DNA from 3 places in the Stenotrophomonas sp. YJH_SMC_123 genome. Region 1 is predicted to be linked to each of the others. Evidence: predicted binding sites of a transcription regulator. Region 1 holds the regulator's gene; each other region holds the start of a gene.
The links. Region 1 encodes FliA, which starts transcription of late flagellar genes. Its sites were predicted from a motif close to TAAAGTTTNNCNNNCNNNGGCCGATAA; they were not measured.

Region 1 (7,808 bases):
GAAGGACTACAAGCTGGTGCTGATCGATACCGCCGGCCTGGGCCCGCGCGACCGTGCCCTGGCCGCCCAGCTGCAGTGGCTGCGCGCCGCGCGCCAGGTGCGCACCCTGCTGGTGCTGCCGGCCAACACCAGCTTCGGCGACATGGACGAGGTGGTGCGCCGCTTCGGTGCGGCCAACCTGCAGGGCCTGGTGCTGAGCAAGCTGGACGAGACCGGCCGCTTCGGCAACGCCCTGTCGGTGGCCGTGGACCACGCCCTGCCGATCACCTGGGTGACCGATGGCCAGGACGTCCCGGAGGACCTGCACCGGGCCAGTGCAGCCAATCTTGTACTTCGCCTTGAAGATTTGCGCCGAGCGGCCGATATGCCCTGCAACCCGGAGTTGAACCATGCCGTCGCGTGAGTACGCCAAGCTGACCAAGACCTTCCCGCTGTCGGCCACCCGCAGCGAGCCGCTCGGCCCTGTGCGCACCATCGCGGTGACCGGCGGCAAGGGCGGCGTGGGCAAGACGAATGTGTCCGCCAACCTGGCGGTGGCGCTGGCCGGCATGGGCAAGCGCACGCTGCTGCTGGACGCCGACCTCGGCCTGGCCAACATCGACGTGATCCTGGGCTTGAACCCCACCTTTACGCTGGCCGACCTGGTGGCCGGCCGCTGCTCGCTGGACGACGTCATCGTCGAAGGCCCGAACGGCGTGCTGGTGGTCCCGGCCGCTTCCGGCCGCCGGCACATGGCCGAGCTTGCCCCGGCCGAGCATGTCGGCCTGGTCAACGTGTTCTCCGAACTGGAACGCGAGCTGGACATCATGGTGGTCGATACCGCCGCCGGCATCACCGACGGCGTGCTGACCTTCTGCCAGGCCGCGCAGGACACCGTGGTGGTGGTCTGTGACGAACCGGCCTCGATCACCGACGCCTACGCACTGATCAAGGTGCTGTCGCGCGAGCGCGGCGTGGACCGCGTCCAGGTGGTGGCCAACATGGTGCGCGACCCGAACGAGGGCCGCGTGCTGTACGAGAAGCTGACCCGCGTCTGCGAGAAGTTCCTCGCCGATGTCTCGCTGAACTACCTGGGCTGCGTGCCGCAGGATGACTGGCTGCGCCTGTCGGTGCAGCGCCAGCAGCCGGTGGTGAAGGCCTATCCGTCCAGCCCGTCGGCGCTGGCGATCACCGAGATCGCACGCCGCACCGCGCGCTGGCAGGCACCGACCGAACCGCGCGGTGGCGTCGAGTTCTTCCTCGAACGCATCCTCAAGCAGCGTGGGGTGGCCGCATGAAAGGCGCAGCCCACCAGTACAGGGAAGTCCAGCGCTCGGCGGCCAACGAGGTCATCGCCCAGCATTCGGACCTGGTGCGACGCATCGCCCACCACCTGGCCGCGCGCCTGCCGGCCAGCGTCGAAGTCGATGATCTGATCCAGGCCGGCATGATGGGCCTGATCGAAGCCTCGCGCAGCTACGACGCCGACCAGGGCGCCTCGTTCGAGACCTATGCCTCGATCCGCATCCGCGGCTCGATGATCGACGAGATCCGCCGTGGCGACTGGGTGCCGCGCTCGGTGCACCGCCGTGCACGCGACGCCGCCGCCACCATCCGCCGCCTGGAACAGAGCACGGGCCGTGCCGCCAGCGCCACCGAAGTGGCCGCCGCGATGGAGATGCCGCTGCCCGAGTACCTGAGGCTGATGGAAGACGCCGCACGTGGCCAGGTGCTGAGCCTGGAGTCGCGCATCGAAGACCAGGGCGAACTGGATACCGTCGCCCAGGGCGGCCCGACCCCGCAGCAGGTGCTGGAGCGCGGCGAGTTCGGCCGTGAGCTGGGCAAGGCCATCGGCCACCTGCCCGAGCGCGAACAGCTGGTGCTCTCGCTGTACTACGAGCAGGAGCTGAACCTGAAGGAGATCGGCGCGGTGCTCGGCGTGAGCGAGTCGCGGGTCTGCCAGATCCATGGCCAGGCCGTGCTGCGCCTGCGCGGCCGCCTGAAGATTTTCGAGGCCGTCGACGCCGGCCTGGAAGAATGAACATCCCCGAGGCGACTGCCCCCGGCCGCCCGGAATGAACAACAAAGGAACTCTGCTTTGAACAAGAACATGCGCATCCTCATCGTCGACGACTTCTCGACCATGCGTCGAATCGTCAAGAACCTGCTGGGCGATCTGGGCTTCACCAACACCGCCGAAGCCGAGGACGGGCATGCCGCGCTGTCGCTGCTGCAGAGCCAGCCCTTCGATTTCGTCGTCACCGACTGGAACATGCCGGTGATGACCGGCATCGAACTGCTCAAGGCGATCCGTGCCGACGCCAAGCTGAAGACCCTGCCCGTGCTGATGGTCACCGCCGAAGCCAAGCGCGAGCAGATCATCGAAGCGGCCCAGAACGGCGTGAACGGCTACATCATCAAGCCGTTCACCGCGCAGACGCTGGAAGAGAAGCTGGGCAAGATCTTCGAACGCCTGGCGGCCAGCGCCTGATGGATACCACGGTCGACAAGAACGCCCTCGCCCTGCGCCTGCAGGAAGCCCTGGATGCCCTGGAGTCCGGTGACGAAGCCGCCTGGCGGCAACGCATCGACGGACTGGTCGCGCTGCGCACGCAGCCGATGATGAGCGGCCTCTCGCGGCTGGCCCGCGAGCTGGGGCAGGCCCTGGGCGAACTGCCGACCGTGCCCAGCGAGGCCGGCGAACTGGACGATGCGTGCGCACGTCTGGACCACGTGGTGGCGATGACCGAACAGGCCACCCACCGCACCCTGGACCTGGCCGAGGAATGCCGCAGCCTGACCGAGCAGCTGCGCGCCGAAGGCCTGCAGCCAGGCCAGGACGTGCAGCTCGAGCGCATCCGCCACAACCTGACCGAGATCGCCCTGACCCAGAGCTACCAGGACCTGACCGGGCAGATCATCCGTCGCGTGGTCGGCATCGTCCGCCGCGTGCATGAAGGCTTCGGCGCGCTCGGCCTGCCGCCGGAACAGCATCGCACCGACCCGGAACTGGCCGGGCCGGCACTGAAGGGACTGGACCGCCACGCGGTCTCGCAGAACGACGCCGACGACCTGTTGTCGGATCTGGGGCTGTAAGCATGAGCGCGGTATCCGACGACATCACTGCCGATTTCATCATCGAGGCACAGGAAATCCTGGATCGCCTCGGCGAACAGCTGGTGTCGCTGGAGCAGGCACCGCAGGACACCGAACAGCTCAACGCGGTGTTCCGGGGCTACCACACGCTCAAGGGCGGCGCGGGTTTCCTCGGTGTCACCGCCATGGTCGAGCTGTGCCACGCCGCTGAAGAAGCGCTGGGCGCTGCACGTGCCGGCCAGGCCGTGCTGCAGGCCCATCACTTCGACGCCGCCCAGCAATCGCTGGACTACCTGCAGTCGATGCTCGATGCCGTGTCTTCCGGCACCGAGCCGGGCTATGCACCGCCGGACCTGATCGCCCAGTTCGACGTGCATGGAGGTGCAGCAGCGCCTGCCGCCGCTGCCGCCGCACCGGCGGCCGGTGCCGGCGACCTGATCACCGACGACGAGTTCGAGGCGCTGCTCGACCAGCTGCACGGTGGCAACGCACCGACTGCGGTGGCGCCGGCAAAGAAGGCCGACGACGGCCTGATCAGCGAAGATGAGTTCGAAGCCCTGCTCGACCAGCTGCACGGCGGCGCCGCACCCGGCGCCAGGCCCGCAGCTGCGGTGGCGCCGGCACCGATCGCCGCCCCGCGCCCGGCGGCCGCACCGGCACCGGTGGCCAAGCCGGCCGCCAAGCCGCTGGCCGAAGCCGAACACACCGTGCGCGTGGACACCAAGCGCCTGGATGCGATCGTCAACCTGATCGGCGAACTGGTGCTGTCGCGCAACCGGCTCAAGACCCTGCGTGCGCGCCTGCGCGACGAGGAGCTGGACCGCGCCGTGTCCACCCTGGACATCGCCACCGCGCGCCTGCAGTCGGCGGTGATGCGCACCCGCATGCAGCCGGTGGGCAAGGTATTCTCGCGCTTCCCCAAGGTCGCCCGCGACGTCGCCCGCTCGCTGAAGAAGGAAGTGGACCTGGAGCTGATCGGCGCCGAAACCGAGCTCGACCGCAACCTGGTCGAAGCGCTGGCCGACCCGCTGGTGCACCTGGTCCGCAACGCCATCGACCATGGCGTGGAAATGCCCGACCTGCGCGAAGCGCAGGGCAAGCCGCGCATGGGCCATGTGCGGTTGTCGGCGCAGCAGGAAGGTGACTACGTCAGCATCGAGGTGCAGGACGATGGCGCCGGCATCGATCCGGAAAAGCTGCGCGCGAAGGCACGCGAGAAGGGCCTGATCGATCCGGAAGCCGCCGCCCGCCTGAGCAGCGAGGAGTGCCTGCACCTGGTGTTCCTGCCCGGCTTCTCGACCAAGCAGCAGGTCACGGATATTTCCGGGCGCGGCGTCGGCATGGACGTGGTGCAGTCGCGCATCCGCGAACTCAGCGGGCAGATCCAGATCCAGTCGGAGCTGGGCCGCGGCAGCCGCTTCCTGATCCGCGTGCCGCTGACCCTGGCGATCCTGCCGACCCTGCTGGTGCAGGCCGGCGAGGACGTCTATGCGCTGCCGCTGGCGCGCGTGATGGAGGTGCTGCACGCGCCGCCCACCTCGCTGGGCTGGTTCGATGGCCGTGCCGTGCTCGACCGCCGTTCGCACACGCTGCCGCTGGTCGATCTGCGGCAGTGGCTGGATGTGACGCCGGCCGCATCGACCCTGCTGACCATCGTGGTGCTGCAGGCCGGCGAAGCGCGCTTCGGCCTGGTCGTGGACCAGGTCCGTGGGCGCGAGGAAGTGGTCATCAAGCCACTGCCGAAGGCCCTGCGCGGCCTGCGCGGTTACGCCGGTGCAACCTTGATCGGCGATGGTCGCATGGCGCTGATCCTGGATGTGGATGGCCTGCGCAGCCCGCACGACTGACCCGCTTGCTGAACCCGTAAAACCGTGAAGTCGCACCAGTAGCCCGTACCGGTGTCTCAAGTCCCATTCATACAAGCCGATACCGGATCCATGGATAGACTCAGCCTCATTGGACTCTTTCTCGCCCTGGCCTCGCTGGTCGGTGGCAGCATCCTCAAGGGCGCCGGCCTGGCGTCGTTGTGGTCGCCTGCGGCGTTCGTGATCGTCATCGTCGGCACCGTTGCCGCGATCCTGCTGCACACCTCGCCGGCGGTGTTCAAGCATGCGTTCAAGATCGTGCGCTGGGTCGTGCGCCCGCCGCACAGCGATCGCCGCGAACTGATCCAGCAGATCGTCGAGTGGAGCAACATCGCCCGCCGCCAGGGCCTGCTCGGCCTGGAATCGCAGGTGGAAGCGCAGCAGGACCCGTTCCTGCGCAAGGGCCTGCAGCTGCTGGTGGACGGTGTCGAGCCCGAATCGATGCGGCACATGCTGGAAATCGAACTGGGCAGCCAGGAACACCAGGACCAGGCCGGCGCCAAGGTGTTCGAAGCGATGGGCATCTACGCACCGACGCTCGGCATCATCGGCGCCGTGCTGGGCCTGATCGCGGTGATGAAGAACCTGGCCGACCCGAGCAAGCTCGGCCACGGCATCGCTGCGGCGTTCACCGCCACGATCTACGGCATCGCCTCGGCCAACCTGCTGTTCCTGCCGATCGCCGCCAAGCTCAAGAGCGTGATCTCGCACAACACGCGCGACCGCGAAATGGTCATCGAAGGCCTGATCTCGATCGCCCAGGGCGAGAACCCGCGCAACATCGAAACCAACCTCTCCGGCTTCCTGCACTGACATGGCCCGCCGCAAGCACCACGAAGAGCACGCCAACCACGAAGCATGGGCGATCCCCTATGCCGACCTGATGACGCTGCTGCTCGCCTTCTTCGTGGTCATGTACGCGATCTCGTCGGTGAACGAGGGCAAGTACCGGATCATGGCCGACGCGCTCACCGATGCCTTCGGTGGCGCGCCGCGCACGATCAATCCGGTGCAGGTGGGCAACAAGCAGGTGCAGGGTGGCGGCTGGGACAGCCCGTCGGTGATCAAGTCCGGCACCAAGATCGGACCGTCCGCGCCGGCGCCCTCGCACGACCCGACGCTGCTGCCGTCGATGGCCTCGCAGATGCGCATGCCCGTGTCGGTGCACAACCAGGAGCAGATCGCCCGTGCCGAGCGCCAGCTCAACACGATTGCCGACCGCCTCACCGCCGCACTGGCGCCGCTGATCGACCGCGGCATGATCAGCGTGCGCCGCACGGAACTGTGGATCGAGGTCGAGATCAACAGCGACATCCTGTTCCCCACCGGCTCGGCCGCACTGGACGTACATGCGCGGCAGACCCTGGCCAGCCTGGCCGAGGTGCTGCGCGACGTGCCCAACAGCGTGCGCGTGGAAGGCCACACCGACAACGTGCCGATCGCCACCGCCACCTTCCCTTCGAACTGGGAGCTGTCGGCCGGACGCGCCGCCAGCGTGGTGCATCTGTTCGCCGACCAGGGCGTGCAGCCGTCGCGGCTGGCAATGGTCGGCTATGGCCAGTTCCGCCCGCGCGAAGAGAACGACAGCGCACAGGGCCGCAACCGCAACCGCCGGGTGATGGTCATCATCCTGGCCGACACCTCGCATTCGGTGGACCCGCTCGGCCAGCGCCTGAACGCAGCCACCGGCGCCACCGGCAGCACCGTCACCGAACAGGCCGCCGCAACGCCGGCCAGCGCCCCCACCTCCCCCATCGCACCGGTGACGTTGCCACCGGTGCCGGCTGGCAGCCGCGTCGGCGCCGCCGTTCCCCCGGCAATGAAGGAGTAATCCGATGCGCATCTGGGCAGTCGCCAACCAGAAGGGCGGAGTCGGCAAGACCACCACCACCCTCGCCCTCGGCCGCGGCCTGGCCGCGCTCGGCCATCGCGTGCTGCTGATCGACCTCGATCCGCATGCTTCGCTCAGCCGCGCCTTCGGCGTGCCGGTGGACCCGCCGCCGGCCGGCGTGCTGGAGCTGTTCGGCGCACCGCCGGCGGACCTGTCCGGCCTGTGCCATGCCAGCAACATCCAGGGCCTGGACTACGTCTGCGCGCAGTCCGCGCTGGCCACGCTGGAACGCCGTAGCGCCAACCAACCCGGCCTCGGCCTGGCCCTGCAGAACGCGCTGGCGCGCCACCAGGGCCAGCACGACTACATCCTGCTGGACTGCGCACCGACGCTCGGCCTGCTGATGATCAATGCACTGGCTGCCGCCGATCGCCTGATCATTCCGACCCAGGCCGAGCCGCTGGCGCTGCACGGCCTGGATGGCATGGTCCGCACCGGCGAGATGGTCGAGCGTTCGCGCCGGCGGCCGCTGCCGATCTCGATCCTGCCAACCCTGTTCGACCGCCGCACCCGCGCCGGCAACGAGTCGCTGCGCACCATGCAGGACCGCCATGGCAGCCGCGTCTGGGAAGATGCGATTCCGATCGACACCCGCATCAGCAACGCCGCCGGGCTGACCCTGCCGAGCGTCGGCGAAGACTACCCGGGGCGCGGCCTGGCCGCCTACCGGCGCGCCTTGAACTGGATTCTCGGCGAGGATGCCCGTGCCCTGGAGCAGGCCGCATGAACAGCACCGGCATCCTCGACGACTACCTGGACGAACTGCTGGGCGAGGCGATCGCCCCGGCCGCCGCTCCCCACCCCGCGCCGATCAGCACCGCCCCGGCCACGGCCACCGAAGCCGCCGCCGAACGCGAACCCACCTGGGATGACCTGCCGGCCGAGGTGATCTACGAAACCGAAACCGAGAGCGTTGCCGCTGCCCCTGCCGTGGACAATGCCGCACTGGAAGCCGCTTTCGATGCTGCGTCCGCGCC
Region 2 (7,808 bases), on a different contig from region 1:
GCAATGACCTGCGCGTGGCCGGTAACCGCATCGAGCGCGCGCAGGCCCGGCTGGACGACCTGCATCGGGTGCAGCTGCTGCCGCGCGACAACCGCATTTTCCCCGGCAGCTACGCACCGGTGATGGTCAGCGAGAACGGCCGGCGCGTGATCAAGCCGATGCGCTACCAGTGCCGGTTGCCGGACAAGCCGGCGCGCAACGACGTGCTGTACCCCGGCACCTACAACGCGCGGCGCGACAGCCTGGAAGGTTACTGGCGGGGTGCGTTCGGACTGCGCCACGGCGTGGTGGTGGTGCAGGCGTTCTACGAGCACGTGCCCCGCCACGCCATCGCCGGCCGCAGCCTCGATGCCGACGAAAAGGAGCAGGACGTGGTGCTCGAATTCCGCCCCGATCCACCCCGCGACCTGCTGCTGGCCTGCCTCTGGGCGGAATGGGAAGGACCGGAAGGCCGCCTGCTTTCGTTTGCCACGATCACCGACACACCGCCCAGCGACGTCGCCGCTGCCGGGCATGACCGCGGCGTGGTACCGATCCGCAGGGAACACCTGGACGCCTGGCTCAACCCCGAACCGGATGATCTGGCGCGCCAGTACCGCATCCTCGATGACCGCGAGGAAATCCGTTACGTGTACGAGGAAGCGGGCTGAGCGCCGGACGCGAATGAAAAACCGCGCGTGGGCAGGGCTCCTGGATCAGGGGTTGCCGCCGCGCATCGCAGACGTGAGGATTCAGCCCCCGCAGCTTCCCCCTGCCGGTGCGTGGCGAGCGGCTCAGGCCTTGGCGCTGGAGCGTCCCATCGCACGCGCCAGCGCCCGCGACAGATCGGCCGACAGGTACGGCTTGACCAGCAACAGGCCGGCCAGCATCGGCGCAGGCAGCTGCTCGGCCAGCATCCCGGTGGCCAGCACGAACGGAATGCCACGCGCCGAAAGCGCTGCAGCCACTGGCTCACTGGTCTCGTTGCGGGCCAGCCGGTAATCCAGCAGGGCCACGTCAGGAGTGCTCTGCTCCAGCAGCCGCAGGGCCTCGGACACACTCGCGGCAAGCCCGACCACAGTCGCACCGGCATGCACCAGCTGCATCTGCAGCAGGGCCGCACTCATCTCGTCGTTCTCGACCACCAGCACCCTCAGGTCCTGCAACACTGTCATCAGCTACCGCTCCTGGAGGCAATTGCACGTCGGGAGTATAGCTACCAAGGGGCCAATGCCGACAGGAACCGCCCTGATAGGCTCTCCTACTAGGCATCTCCTGCCGACCTCGGTTACACTCGCACGCTGCCTGCCGGTGTGGCGGAATGGTATACGCAGCTGACTCAAAATCAGCCGGGGGTGACCCCATGAAGGTTCGAGTCCTTTCACCGGCACCACTGCATCAAAGGCCAGGTCCATGACCTGGCCTTTTGCATTTCCCGGACCGGAGCGCCGACACTGGCGAGGATGCCCCAGCATGCCCCTCCCACGCTCGCCGACATACTGCGCGCCCATCGCCACGTGCGGGGGCAGCCCCGCGACTTCTGGACGTACGCCCACGGCAACGCCGTCGTGTCACCCCGATGAAACGAAAATGTGACAGCCGACAAGGTTGCGAATAGCACTAGCGCACACTTTTCTTGCCAGCCTCACCTACTTCTGCCTATCGTGATCCCAGCCGGATCTGGGGGCGGGGGAATGCATGACGTTGCGTGCGGCACTGTTTTTCATGGTCACGCACGCGCTCGTCATTGCCTTGATCGGCCCGCAGGACCCGGTTGGCTCCTACCTGATGCTGATCACCGCCCCCCTTCTGGCCGCTCTGGCCTGCGTGCGACGCGCGCGCGACAGCCAGGCGGCCTGCAAGTGGCGAACGCTGGGCGCTGCCGTCGGCCTGTTCTCGCTGGCCCTGCTGGCCCTGCTGTATCGCAATGCGGCCGGCCTCAGCCCTGCGCAGATGACCGCCTCGTCGCTGATCCTGTATGTGTTCTACCGGATTCCGCTGACCTACGTGGCCGCCAGCCCAGGCGGCGGCAACCGCTGTATCCGTGCGGTGGACCTGGCGGTCATCGCGCTGCTGTGGTTGCTGTACTTCGTGCATACGCGGGCGATGGCACACCTCAACACCGCATTGTGGACGCAATGCCTGCACACCCTGAGCAACGTGCAGAACAGCCTGGTGTTCTGCTTCGCGCTGATCCGCTTCCTGGCCGAGGACAATGCCGACCGCCGCGACTTCTTCCGCACGTTGACGATCTACGCGCTCGGCTACTTCCTGATGGCGCTCTACATCAATACCTGGCAGCCGCAGGTACCCGATGGTGGCTGGGGCGACCTGCTGATCAGCGGGCTGTTCGTGCTGCTGGCAGTGCTGGCCGGCAGCACGTACCGCCCACCGGCGGTGGCTGTGCCGCGCAACCTCCGCCGCATCGTCGATGCCGGCGTGCCGCTGATGCTGCCGTTGCTGCTGATGATGGTGGCGCTGCTGGTGGCACGCCTGCAGCCGACCCTGGCCACCGTGGGGTTCATCGGTGCCATGCTCGGCCATGCCCTGCGCAGCGTGCTCACCCAGGTGCAGATCCAGCGTGAGCGCGACGAGCTGGCGCTGCTGGCCCGGCGCGATCCGTTGACCGGGCTCGGCAACCGGCGCAACTTCGATGAAGCGCTCGGCAGCGCGCACGGCCGCGCCCGTCGCCAGGGCGTGGGGCTGGCGGTGCTGATGATCGATATCGACCACTTCAAGCGACTCAACGACACCTACGGGCATCCGGAAGGTGATCGCCGCCTGCAGGCGGTCGCCGCGATCCTCGACGGCTGCCTGCAACGCGGTGATGACCTGCTGGCCCGCTACGGCGGCGAGGAGTTCATCGCCGCCCTGCCCGCGCCCGACATCGGCCACGCCCTGGGCCTGGGCGAGCGCCTGCGCGCCGCCGTGGAAGCCGCCGCCCTGCCCGCCGCCCAGGCCCACGTGACCATCAGCATCGGCGTGGCCTGGCAGGCCGCGCATGATGAGGGTGACCCGCGCAGCCTGGTCGAGCGTGCCGACCAGGCCCTGTACCGGGCCAAGCATGCCGGCCGCAACTGCGTGCACGCCGCCCCGGCCGTCGAGGCCGGGGAACAACACGCCGACCGCCGCGCCTAGACCGCGCGCAGCACCGCCGCACCATGCATGTGCCCCGCCCCACCCTGCACGCGGAAGCTGGCCACCGTCTGCAGCAGCTGCGCCGACTGTTCTTCCATGCTGCGCGCCGCGGCCGAAGCTTCCTCGACCAGCGCGGCGTTCTGCTGGGTGCCCTGGTCGATCAGATCGACGGCATGGTTCATCTGCTGGATGTCGTCGCTCTGCTGCTGCGCGGCCGTGCTGATCTCGGACATCAGGTCGCTGACCCGGCGCACGTTGACCACGATCTCGTCCATGGTGCGGCCGGCGCTCTCAACCTGCGCGGTACCGGCACCGACATTGGCCACCGACGCATCGATCAGCTGCTTGATCTCCTTGGCGGCACTGGCCGAGCGCTGCGACAGTTCCCGGATCTCGGTGGCGACCACGGCGAAGCCACGCCCGTGTTCGCCCGCACGCGCGGCTTCCACCGCGGCGTTCAGGGCAAGGATGTTGGTCTGGAAGGCGATGCCGTCGATCACGCCGATGATGTCGACGATGCGGCGCGAGGACGCGTTGATCACCGCCATGGTTTCCACCACTTCGTGCACTACGTTACCGCCGCGCGCGGCGACATCGGCGGCACCACCAGCCAGCTGACTGGCCTGCCGTGCGTTGGTCGCGGTGCGCTGCACGGTCTCGGCCAGGCCCTTCATCGACACCGCGGTCTCTTCCAGCGACGCTGCCTGCTGCTCGGTGCGCTGCGACAGATCGCTGTTGCCCTGCGCGATCTCGGTGGCACCGACGGCGATGGTGTCAGCGGCGAACTTGATCTGGCCGATGATCGCGGCCATCGCCTCGACCAGCGAATTCACCCCTTCGCACAGCTCGGCGATCGGCCCGGTCTTGTCGGCGGTGGCCACGCGCCGGGTCAGGTCGCCCTCCTTGGCGGCCGCCACCACTTCACGGGTCTGCGCCACGGCACGCTGCATGGCCTGGTTCTCATGCACCTGCGCGGTGATGTCGGTGGCGTACTTGACCACCTTGAACGGCTTCCCGTTGAGGTCCAGGATCGGGTTGTAGGACGCCTGGATCCAGACCTCGCGTCCGCCCTTGCCGAGGCGCCGGTACTGACCGGCATCATATTCGCCACGGCCGAGCTTTTCCCAGAACTGCCGATACTCGGCACTGCTGCGATACTCAGGTTCGACGAACAGCGAGTGGTGCTGGCCACGCACATCATCCAGGCTGTAACCGGTGGCAGCCAGGAAGTTGTCGTTGGCCGACAGGATGCGGCCATCCATGCTGAACTCGATCACCGCCTGCGACTTGTCGATCGCCGCCAGCTGGCCGGCCGAGTCGGCCGCCTGCAGCTTCTGCGCAGTGATGTCAGTGGCGAACTTGACCACCTTGTACGGACGCCCCTGCCGGTCCAGCACCGGGTTGTACGAGGCCTGGATCCAGATCTCGCGCTGGTTCTTGCCAAAACGCCGGTACTGGCCCGCGTCATATTCGCCACGACCCAGCCGCGCCCAGAAGTCACGGTATCCGGCGCTGCGCGCCTGCTCGGGGTCGACGAACAGGGAATGATGCTTGCCCTGGATCTCCTCCAGCCGGTAACCCATCGCCTGCAGGAAGTTCTCGTTGGCCTGCAGGATGGTGCCATCGAGGGCGAACTCGATGACCGCCTGGACCCGGTGCAGCGCCGCGACCTGCGCCTCCAGCTCGGCACGGCCATCGGCCGCCGCCTCGACGCCGCTGCGGTGCTGCGGTGCCAGCGCGCCCAGCAGGGCGCGCCACGGCGACCAACGGGTATGCAGCTCGGCCGGCGCCTGCGCGCCCGCCGTAAAGCCTGGAATGAGCATTGTCTGATCCTCGGTGTCCGGTAAGCGGTTGCGACCCGACGGGCGGGATGCCCGGCGGCAACTTCAGTTGCTTGGGACTACAGGTACCGGCAGGCACCCCTCGAGCGGCTGGCAAGAACGTCTGGTGCGGGTGCGATCGGCATAGGGAGCGGCGGAACACACAGCGCGGGCCGCCCGTCGGGGGCAGCCTGGGGTCCTGCAGCGGGCGACTTGAGCGGGATCCAGAGGGAATATCGGCGATGCGATCGGTGGCTTTAGCCGGATTCCGCGACGTCCGTCGCATCTTCAGATGCTGCTGCAGGGATGCGGTAGACAATCGCGATGCACTTCACATTCTGCTCACGCGCGACAGGGGCACCTCCGAGCGGTTTCGCCAGGCGCCGGCTGGGCAGGTTCTGCTCGGCACCGGGTGTCGTCAGGGCATATGTCGCGCGTTGTCGCCGTCACTGGGCATAGCCTTGCCCGGCACGCGGATGCAGTTCAAGCGGAAAAGGTTTGCATGACCAACGGGAGATCCGGTGGTAGATGAAACTGGCCAGCATGCAGCGAACCGCAGGACGCTCACTGACACGGAGATCTCATGTTCCCACGCCTGGCCAGTTTCCTCATCCTGGGCCTGTGCAGCAGCGGCGCCTTCGCTGCCGACGCCACCTACCGCCCCAGCTTCCATCCCGACCAGCTGAAGGGCCCGCCTGCCGGGCGCCCGAACGAAGTGCTGGTACTGGGCACCCCCCACTTGTCCGGCCTGCCCAAGTCCTTCCAGACCGCCTTGCTTGAACCGTTGCTGCAGCGACTGGTCGCCTGGAAGCCCGAGCTGATCGCCACCGAAGACCTGTCAGGCCTGCAGTGCGATTTCATGCGTCGCTACCCGGCACGCTATGCGGAGAGCGTGGCCACCTACTGCTTCGACACCACCGCTGCGCAGGCTGCGACCGGACTGGACGTGCCTACGGCGAACACCCAGGCCGAGCACCTGCTTGCGACCTGGCCGGACGAGCCGACGCCCGCCCAGCGTCGTCGGCTCGCAGCATTGTTCCTGGCAGCGGGTGAACGCGGCTCGGCGCAGGTGCAGTGGCTGCGCCTGCCTGCGTCCGAGCGCAAAGGCGGTGATGGACTGACACCTGCCTTGGTCGAGATCCTCGAAAAAGGCCTGGTTCGCCGCAATGAAACCCACCTGATCGCCGCCGAGGTCGCCGCCCGCCTCGGGCAGGAACGCCTGTGGGCCGTGGACGACCACACGGCCGATTCGCCCACGCCCGCCGAGGATGAAGCGGCGGCCAGCGCGGCCATCACCGGTGCCTGGAACAATACGCACTCGCGCGCGCGGCGGGAGGCCGATGAACGCCTCGTGGCCGATCTGGACAAGCCCGGCGGTGTCATGGCGCTGTATCGGGACTACAACAGCCCGGCGGCGGCGATGGCCGCCTACCAGAGCGACTTCGGCGCGACGCTCGTCGAGCCGTCCTCCAAGGCGTTCGGCCGGATGTACGTCGGTTACTGGGAAACCCGCAACCTGCGCATGGTCGCCAACATCCGCGACGTGCTGAGCCAGCATCCTGGCAGACGCATGCTGGCCATCGTGGGTGCCTCGCACAAGGGCTACTACGAGGCCTACCTCAATCAGATGCATGACGTGCGGCTGGTCAGTGCGGACACGGTATTGCGTTGACGGGAACAGGTGCCGGCCATGCGCCGGCACTATCCTGCAAGACCCGATTCGCAGGTGCCGACATGCTGAAAGTGATCGCCGAGGATTTCATCCATCCCGATGCGGTGGACACCGTGCTTCCCCTGTACCGGGAGCTGGTGGCGTGCACGCTGCGCGAGCCGCGCTGCCTCGGCTATGAACTGTTCGTCGACCAGAAGGATCCGGGCCACTTCATCTTCATCGAGCTGTGGCCCGACCGCGCCGCGCTCGACCTGCACTGTGCCAGCGAACACTTCCAGCGCCTGGTGCCACAGATCAATGCCTTCCAGTGTGCGCCGTGCCGGTTCCTGCTGATGGATGCCGTACGGGTGTAGTGCCTGCAGCGGGATGCACATGATCGCTGCGGCCATGCCGCCACAGCAACAGGCAGGCCGCAACCGTGCAGGACAGGCTCAGGACCAGCAGCGCGACTGCACCTTGCTGCAACACGGGCAACAACGCCCGTGCGTGCAGGTCGCCGCGCAGCTGTTCGGCGCGTAGACAGGAGGCCAGCGCCAGGCACCAGCCGATCAGGGCCGGAATGAACTTGCGTACCGCAACCGGGTTCCAGGCATTCATGGAGGTTACCTGCGTGAGTGGAGTGCGCGCAGTATTCGCGCGCGTCCTCTCACAGGCTGAGATCAGTCCTCCGCGGCGTCGGGATCGTCACCCGGAAGCTGGGACAACTCGCCCTGCACCTGCACGTTGTTGCGCCCCATCGCCTTGGCCCGGTAGCACTGGGCATCGGCCGCAGCCACCGCCTGGTCCACGCTCATGCCGCCGGCCAGCGGCGCGATACCGATGCTGGCACCGATCCGCAGCCGGTCCTGGTCCCACGGAATGGACAGCGCGGCCAGGGTGTGCAGCAGCTCGCCCCCGATGCGGGCCGCACGCCGCGGCGTGCAACCGGACAGGATGACCGCGAATTCGTCGCCGCCCAACCGTGCCACCACGTCCGAATCGCGCACGCCATGGCGCAGCACGCTGGCCACCGCCCACAGCACGGCATCGCCGGCCAGATGGCCCCAGGTGTCGTTGACCGGCTTGAAGCGGTCCAGATCGATGTACATCAGCGAGGCGGCCTGGCCGGTGCGCTCCACGCGGGTGATCGCCTGCTGCAGGTGCACCTCGAAACCGCGGCGGTTGCTCAGTTCGGTGAGCGGATCGATCTCGGCCAGGTG
Region 3 (7,808 bases), on a different contig from region 1:
CTGGACTGGGTGCAGCGCACGCTGCGCGGTTACCGGCTGCCGGAACCGACCCGGCTGGCGGATCGGCTGGCCTCGCGACGCGACGAATGACCGCACCGGGCATTCCCCGGTGCGGCTTTCATTTTCATTCAATGATGCACGTGGCCGCGATGGCCCTGCGCGTCCTCACCGTGGTCGTGGCCTTCATGGCCCTGCTGCGCGCCGCCCTTGGCCGACGCCGGTCCAGCGCAGGCTTCACCACAGTGGTCCGCTTCAATCTGCAGCGTCACGTGCTCGATGCCGAAGTCATCGTGCAGGCGCCCGCCCAGCTCACGGCGCAGCGCATCGGCGTCGGTGCCGTCGCGCATCACGATGTGCGCGGTCAGCGCCGGCGTGCTGGAGGCCAGCGCCCACACATGCAGGTCATGCACGTCCAGCACCGCAGCATGACCGGACAGGCTGTCGCGCACCTTGGCCACGTCCATGCCCTTGGGCACGCCTTCCAGCAGCACGTTGATCGCCTCGCGCATCAGCACGTAGGTGCGCGGCAGTACCCACAGGCCGATCAGCACCGCCAGGATCGGGTCGATCGGCTTCCAGCCGGTCCACTTGATCAACAACGCACCGGCGATCACCGCCACCGAGCCAAGCATGTCCGCCCACACTTCCAGGTAGGCGCCCTTCACGTTCAGGCTCTCGCCGCTGCCGGCCTGCAGCAGGCGCATCGAGATCAGGTTGATGACCAGGCCTGCGGCGGCGATCACCAGCATGCCCGAAGATGCGATCTCCTGCGGTTCGCGGAAACGACCGATCGCCTCCCACAGGATGTAGGCGGCGACCACGAACAGCATGGCGCCGTTGATCATCGCGCCCAGCGCTTCCAGGCGTGCATAGCCGTAGGTGCGGCGCGCGTCCGGCGGGCGTCGGCTCAACCGCACCGCGACCAGCGCAATCATTAGTGCCAGTGCATCGGTGGCCATGTGTGCCGCGTCGGACAGCAGCGCCAGGCTGTTGGTCCAGAACGCGCCCACCACCTCGATGACGAGGAAGGTGGAGGTCAGGCCGAGCGCCCACCACAAGGGTTTCTCGTGGCGGATCTGGGATGGCAGGTGATCGTGGTCGTGGCCCATGGCAACAGCTCCTTTGCGATGCGGTGCAGGCTACGCCGTGCTGGCGGGGGAGACTATTACGGTGTTTATAACATTGCAGGCGCGCGGCGCCGGTGTCGCCGGGCAAGGCCCGGCGCTACCGGAGCGTGGCCGGCAGCGCCAGGCCTGGCCTGGCGACCGCAGCGGACCGGCGTCCGCGTGCGGTCAGAACCCGAAGCGCAGGCTGGCCCAGTATGCGCGGCCCGGTTCGTTGTAGGTCGCCGCACCGGCATCGCTGCTGTTGGCCTCGCGGAACAGGCGCTTGTCGGCCAGGTTGTTCACGCCGAAGCCGAAGCTGACCGTCTCGGTCACCTTGTAGCGCGCGCTCACGCCCCAGATGTTGTAGGCACCGCGGTCCTGCAGCGCGATCGAGGGATCGCAGCTGCCGGTGCAGCGCGGATCATTGTTGATGTTGGCGGTGGCCGGTTCCTGCTTGCCGTAGAACGTGCCGGTCAGCAGCACCGACAGCTTGTCGGTGGCCTGCCAGTCCAGCATCGTGTTGACGGTGTACTTCGGGATCACCGACAGCGGCTGGCCGGTGCTCTTGTTCTCGTTTTCCACCATGTAGGTGAAGTTGTTGCTCCACTTCAGGCGGTTGCCCTGCTCGCCCAGCAGCGGGATCACCAGGTTGCCTTCAAGCCCCTGCACGATCGCCTTGGGCGCGTTCTCCCAGCGGAAGATGCGGCCCTTGGTGTCGGCGGTCAGGCCAATCTGGGTGTAGCCGGCCTGGATCTTGTCCTTGTAGTCGTTGTGGAAGTAGGTCAACGAGGCCTGCCAGCCGCTCTGCGGTGCCCACTCGATGCCCAGTTCCTTGTTCAGGCTGGTTTCCGCCTTCAGGTCCGCGTTGCCGCGCATGTAGCAACCGGCACCCAGGCTCGGCAGTGCATTCGGGCAGCCGTTGCCACGGGTGTAGTACAGATAGTCCGGATTGGACTGGTACAGGTTCGGCGCCTTGAACGCGCGGGCGATGCCGCCCTTCACCACCCAGTCGCTGTTGATGCGGAACTGCGCATTGAGGCTGGGGCTGGTGTTGTTGCCGAACTGGCTGTGGTGGTCGAAGCGCAGGCCCGGGGTGACGATCCAGCGCTCACCCAGGTAGATGTTGTCTTCGACGAACACTGCGGTGGTCTGCGCGTCGGCCTTGCCCCGCGCGCGATCGGCCGACAGCCCCGGGATGCCGCCGCCGCTGCTGCTGGACTGGCTCATCGAGTACGGGTCGGTCAGGCGGCTGTCCAGGTATTCAAAGCCCAGCGTCCAGATGTTCTCGACGCTGCCCAGCGAGGTCGGGAAGCTCACTTCGCCATCCAGCTGGTAGTTGCGCAGGCGCGAGGTCGACCAGTCGGTGCCGTTGAAGCTGCCTTCCGGGCCACCGGCCAGGCCTTCATTGATGCGCGAGTTGTTGACCGCTTCCACCGCGGCGGTCACCCGCGAGGTCACGTCGCCCCAGCGGCCGCGATGGGTGATCGCGCCGGTGTTGCGGTACATGCGGTTGGTTTCCGCTTCGCCGTCGGCCAGCGCTGCCAGGTCAACGCCGGTCGAGGTACCGGTAGTGCTGACCGCGCGGTCACCGGCGTAGATGTTGCCCTGGCGGCTGGTGCCGGCTTCGAACTCCACCACCTGGTCGGCGGTGATGTCCCAGCGCAGCAACGCGTTGACGTCGCGGTTCTTGACACCCTCGCGGCCAGCCGGCGGCACCGCGTTCGGGTTGGTGGCGTACTGGCGGTTGAGGTCCAGTGAGTCGGCGTCGGTCTTGTTGAGGTTGCCGTACAGGCGGAACGACAGGGTGTCGGTCATCGGCCCGCTCAGCTGCAGGCCGACGCGCTCGCTGCCGCCTTCGGCGCTGTGCTCGGGCACCAGGCCATACAGGTCGACCGCTCCGGTCAGGTCGCCGGTCGGGCGCTTGGTGATGATGTTGACCACGCCACCGGACGCACCGGAGCCATAGCGTGCCGCCGCAGGGCCGCGCAGCACTTCGATGCGCTCGATCATTTCCGCCGGCACCCAGTTGGTATCACCGCGGGTATTGCGCTCACCGCTACGGCCCATGCGCACGGCATCACGCGCACCGATGCGCTTGCCGTCGACCAGGATCAGGGTGTTTTCCGGGCCCATGCCACGCAGGTCGATCTGGCGGTTGTTGCCGTACTGGCCCGAGGCGCTGTTGCCGGTGAGGTTGACGCCTGGCATGGTGCGCAGCAGCTCGGCGATGTCGTTGGCCGGCGGGCGCTTGGCGATGTCCTCGGCGGTGATGGTCGAGGTACCCAGTGCCTGGCGGGCAATCTGCGAGGCGGTGACATGCACCGTGTCGATATCGGTGGCGTCGGTTTCAGCCCGGGCGGTCAGGGCGCTTCCCGCCAGCAGGGCGGCAACGGCGAGCGCCAGCGGGCGCGGCGAAAGGACAACGGCAGGAGACATGATCTGGACCTTCTGGCAGGGCAACGGGGCCTCTGGCAAAGGGCTTGAGGCAACGACGAGGGGGAGGCGGAGCGTCGCTGCAGTCGCCTGCGGGCCGATCCGTGCGCGCATTCTCCCATCAATGCGAGTGATTCTCAAATGCGTTCACTCATTGCCGCCGCGGCGCCGACGTGCTTTGCGCGCCGTGCAACCCTGCATCGCGCATAAACTGACCGGCCAACCCGCCATCAACCGTGCGCCACCGCGGCCGATACCCGTGGTTTGCCGTACGCAGTCAGAGATCGACGTGGAACCACCCCAACTGGACGATGCCAGCCAACCGCTGGCCGAGGCCTGGCAGCACTGCCTGCAACAGGCCGGCCCTGCCGCCACCGCGCTGCTGCACGCCGCCGCCGCCGATGCCCCGCCGGCGCTGGCCCAACGCTTCTACGAGGTACTGCTGCAGGACGGGCGTGCACGCCGCTTCCTGTCCCACGATCAGGTCAAGCAGCGCCTGCAGCCGGCCATGCAGCGCTGGCTGGTGCAGTTGCTGACCACCAATGCCGACGGTATTGCCGGCGCCGTTGCCTCGCAGCGGGTGATCGGCGATGTGCATGCCCGGGTCGGTATTCCGGTCGACCTGGTCACCCGCGGCGCGCGCGTGCTCAAGCACGAACTGTTCGTGCGCCTGCACGACGACGCGCCCGACAGTGCCACTGCGTTCGCCGCCATCGACTGCCTCAGCGCGATCATGGACATCGCCATGGAAGGCATGACCCTGGCCTATACCCATGCACGCGAGCGCTCGACCCGCGCCGATGCTGCGTACCGGCTGTTCTCGCTGGTGCAGAACGTCGGCACCGAACGCGAACGCCAGCGCGCACTGCTGCTGGACTGGGAGAACGCCCTGCTCTACGCGCTCGCTGGCCACGTACAGGCCAGCGACAGCGCCAGCCTGGCCACTTCCGAGTTCGGCCTGTGGTTCACCCACAAGGGCATCCCCAGCTTCGGCGAGAGCAGCGAGACCCGGCAGGTCGGCCAGCTGATGGCCCGCATCGACAGCAACCTGCAGCGGGCGAGCAACGATGCCCCGGCACAACGACTGGCGGTGCTGCCGGCCATCCGCGAGGACCTGGCCGCCATCCGCACCCTGATGACGCTGCTGTTCGAGCGCATCGGCGAGCTGGATGCCGGCAGCGATGCGCTGACCAACCTGCTCAACCGCCGCTTCCTGCCTACCGTGCTGCGCCGGGAGATCGAGCTGGCCACGCGCAACCGCACGCCGTTCTCGCTGCTGCTGCTCGACCTGGATCACTTCAAGGCGATCAACGACGGCCACGGCCACGACGCCGGGGACCGCGCGCTGCAGCACGTCGCCGGCCTGCTCGGCCAGCTGACCCGCGGCAGTGACTACCTGTTCCGCTATGGCGGCGAGGAGTTCGTGGTGGTGCTGGTCGCGGCCAGTGAATCACAGGCCGCGGTGATCGCCGAAAGCCTGCGGCGGCAGATCGCGCAGTCACCGGTGGCATTGGCCAACGGCCAGGTACTGGCACTGACCGCCAGCATCGGCGTAGCCGGCCATGACGGCCACCCGGACTACGAGCGGCTGATGGCACGGGCCGATGCGGCGATGTACGAGGCCAAGCGCAGCGGCCGCAACCGCGTGGTAGTGGCCAGCGCGGACCTTGAGGAAGCACCGGGACGGCGTGCACTGCAGCGATGACGACAGGACAGGTAGAGTCGACCGCTGGTCGACTATCGCACGCAGCGCGGGATTTTTCGCACGCGGGGCGAAGAGCAGTCGACTGACAGTCGACTCTACCGACAGTCGACTCTACCGGTTCGCCCGCCAGCCGATGCATTGGACGCCACCACCCGCCATGCTGCCCACCACAGCAGCGCCAGTGCCGCGATGCCTGCACCCAGCAGGCACACCTATGCCGGGCCTGCATCCAGGGCCCGGCAGCCGCACCGGCACCACTGCCCACTGCATAGAACAGCATGTACAACGCCACCAGGCGTCCATGCTGTTCTGCCGGTGCACGCAGCAGCAGCGCCTGGTTCGATACGTGCAGTGCCTGCCCACCGAGGTCGAGCACGATCACGCCCAGCAGCAGCAACGACAGCGACTGCGGCAGGCCCAGCAGCGGCCACCACGCGGCCAGCATCAGCAGCAGCCCGCCGAGACTGACCCGACCGGCGAAACCACGGTCCATCCAGTGCCCGACCCGCGCCGCCATCAAGGCGCCCACTACGCCGGCCAGGCCCAGTGCGCCGATGGCCGCGGTGGACCACTGCAACGGCGGCGCCGACAGCGGCAGCGGCACCGCCGCCCAGAACACGTTGAGGCCAGCAAACAGCAGCAATGCCAGCGGCCCACGCTCGCGCAGCGCGCGGTCCCGGCGCAGCATGCCCAGCATCGAACCCAGCAGTTCGCGCCAGCGCGGTGGTACCGCCGGCACCGGCACCGCCGGCAGGCGCCGCCACAGCAGCCCGGCCAGGGCCGCCATCAGCGCTGCCGACAGCAGATAGACCGCCCGCCAGCCGACGGTGGCCGCGACCGCGCCCGATACAACGCGCGCCAGCAACAGGCCGATGAACACGCCGCCCTGCACCACGCCCACCAGGCGCCCGCGCTGCTCGGGCGGCGCAAGCGTGGCGGTATAGGCGATCAAGCCCTGGGTCAGCGCGGTGCCCAACAGCCCGGCCAGCAGCATGCCCGACAACAGCCAACCGGCCGTGCGTGCCGCTGCCAGCCACAGCAGGGCCAGCACCAGCGCCATCAACCGCATCCGCAGCAGGCGTCGCCGGTCACCGCGATCGGCGAGCGGCAGCAGGCCCAGCAATGCCAGCACACTGCCGGCCTGGGTTGCCGCCAACACTGCGCCCGCCACGGCACGGTCCAATGCGAAGGCCTGTGCCAGCCGATCCAGCAGCGGTTGCGCGTAATAGACGTTGGCAACGCTGGCGCCGGCCGCGACCGCGAGCAGGGTCAGCAATGGGCGGGACATCGATGCGCTCATGATGTAGTTGCAATTTGAAACTTGATGCAGGCTATCGTCATTGGTTTTAAACTGCAACCACATTCGGAGGCCACAGCATGCACGCCAACAGTCCCTGCCCCGTTGCCCGCAGCGCCGACCTGCTCGGTGATCGCTGGGCACTGCTGGTGATCCGCGATGCCTTCGACGGCGTCACGCGCTTTGGCGACTTCCAGCGCAGCCTCGGCGCGGCGCGCAACATCCTCAGCGATCGCCTGCGCAGGCTGGTCGAGGCCGGCATCCTGCAACTGCAACCGGCCTCCGATGGCTCGGCCTACCAGGAATACGTGCTCACCCGCGCCGGCCAGGAACTGTTCCCGCTGCTGGTCGCGCTGCGCCAGTGGGGAGAACGCCATCGCTTCAGCGCCGGTGAAGCCCATTCGCAGTTGATCGAATCCAGCACGCGGCGACCACTGCCCTACATGCAGCCACACGGGCGCGACGGTCAGCCGCTGCAGGCCGCCGCCACCCGCGTGCGCAAGCTCAAGGACGACCGGCGCGGCGCCTGATCCGCCCATTCGCGCACACCACGATCGGGCCGCGCCGGTTAGCATCGGAGGTTTCCGCCGCCGGACGCCGCCGATGCCGCGCTATCGCCCTTTCCTGCTGACCGCCCTGCTGTTGCCGCTGCTGGCCTGCGCCACAGCAACCACGCAGGCCCGCGAGGTTGCCGCGCCCGCCGACCACGTGCAGGCCGATGGCCCCTATGTATTCCGCCAGGGCGACCAGCTGCAGGCCAAGTGGATCTGCGACGACAAGGTCGAGTCGCGCTCGCTGGCCATCAACACGACGGGCACCGATATCGCGCCGCGCTGTGGCTACGAACACACCGTGCACGTGGCCGCGCCGAATGCGGCCTCGGTCTCCGTGCTGCCGGCCGCGCCGCGCATCGTCGCGCTGTCGGACATCCATGGCCAGTACGGGCTGCTGGTGCGCCTGCTGCGCGCCCACCAGGTCATCGACGCCCAGGATCGCTGGGCCCTGGGCAAGGACACGCTGGTCATCGCTGGCGATGTATTCGACCGCGGCCCGCAGGTGACCGAGGCGTTCTGGCTGCTGTACGGCCTGCAGCAGCAGGCCGCCGCCGCCGGTGGCGCAGTGCACTTCGTGCTAGGCAACCACGAAACCATGGTGCTGTACGACGACCTGCGCTACGTCAACCCGAAGTACCTGCGCAGCGCCCAGCTGCTGGGCCGCAGCTACCCGCAACTGTATGGCGCCGACTCGGTGATCGGGCAGTGGCTGC

Region 2: the regulator FliA is predicted to act here: its motif matches at 5,171-5,197, upstream of AC5P5W_RS14125 (methyl-accepting chemotaxis protein).
Region 3: the regulator FliA is predicted to act here: its motif matches at 3,770-3,796, upstream of AC5P5W_RS01645 (GGDEF domain-containing protein).

The regions. Positions count from the first base shown of each region.
Region 1 covers NZ_JCAFRM010000013.1:27,104-34,911, forward strand. Annotated here, with positions in the region: gene flhF (flagellar biosynthesis GTPase FlhF) at 1-403, shown strand, start outside; gene AC5P5W_RS20180 (MinD/ParA family ATP-binding protein) at 390-1,277, shown strand; gene AC5P5W_RS20185 (RNA polymerase sigma factor FliA) at 1,274-2,020, shown strand; gene cheY (chemotaxis response regulator CheY) at 2,078-2,470, shown strand; gene AC5P5W_RS20195 (protein phosphatase CheZ) at 2,470-3,075, shown strand; gene AC5P5W_RS20200 (chemotaxis protein CheA) at 3,078-4,922, shown strand; gene AC5P5W_RS20205 (flagellar motor protein) at 5,013-5,753, shown strand; gene motD (flagellar motor protein MotD) at 5,755-6,771, shown strand; gene AC5P5W_RS20215 (ParA family protein) at 6,776-7,558, shown strand; gene AC5P5W_RS20220 (chemotaxis protein CheW) at 7,555-7,808, shown strand, end outside.
Region 2 covers NZ_JCAFRM010000006.1:33,411-41,218, reverse strand. Annotated here, with positions in the region: gene AC5P5W_RS14145 (SOS response-associated peptidase family protein) at 1-650, shown strand, start outside; gene AC5P5W_RS14140 (response regulator) at 774-1,154, opposite strand; tRNA gene AC5P5W_RS14135 (tRNA-Leu) at 1,287-1,372, shown strand; gene AC5P5W_RS14130 (GGDEF domain-containing protein) at 1,678-3,117, shown strand; gene AC5P5W_RS14125 (methyl-accepting chemotaxis protein) at 3,114-4,940, opposite strand; gene AC5P5W_RS14120 (DUF5694 domain-containing protein) at 5,521-6,609, shown strand; gene AC5P5W_RS14115 (putative quinol monooxygenase) at 6,672-6,962, shown strand; gene AC5P5W_RS14110 (hypothetical protein) at 6,982-7,128, shown strand; gene AC5P5W_RS14105 (PAS domain S-box protein) at 7,269-7,808, opposite strand, start outside.
Region 3 covers NZ_JCAFRM010000001.1:349,302-357,109, reverse strand. Annotated here, with positions in the region: gene nfi (deoxyribonuclease V) at 1-90, shown strand, start outside; gene AC5P5W_RS01655 (cation diffusion facilitator family transporter) at 129-1,109, opposite strand; gene AC5P5W_RS01650 (TonB-dependent siderophore receptor) at 1,293-3,542, opposite strand; gene AC5P5W_RS01645 (GGDEF domain-containing protein) at 3,829-5,244, shown strand; partial or broken gene AC5P5W_RS01640 (MFS transporter) at 5,340-6,544, opposite strand; gene AC5P5W_RS01635 (winged helix-turn-helix transcriptional regulator) at 6,622-7,071, shown strand; gene AC5P5W_RS01630 (metallophosphoesterase) at 7,145-7,808, shown strand, end outside.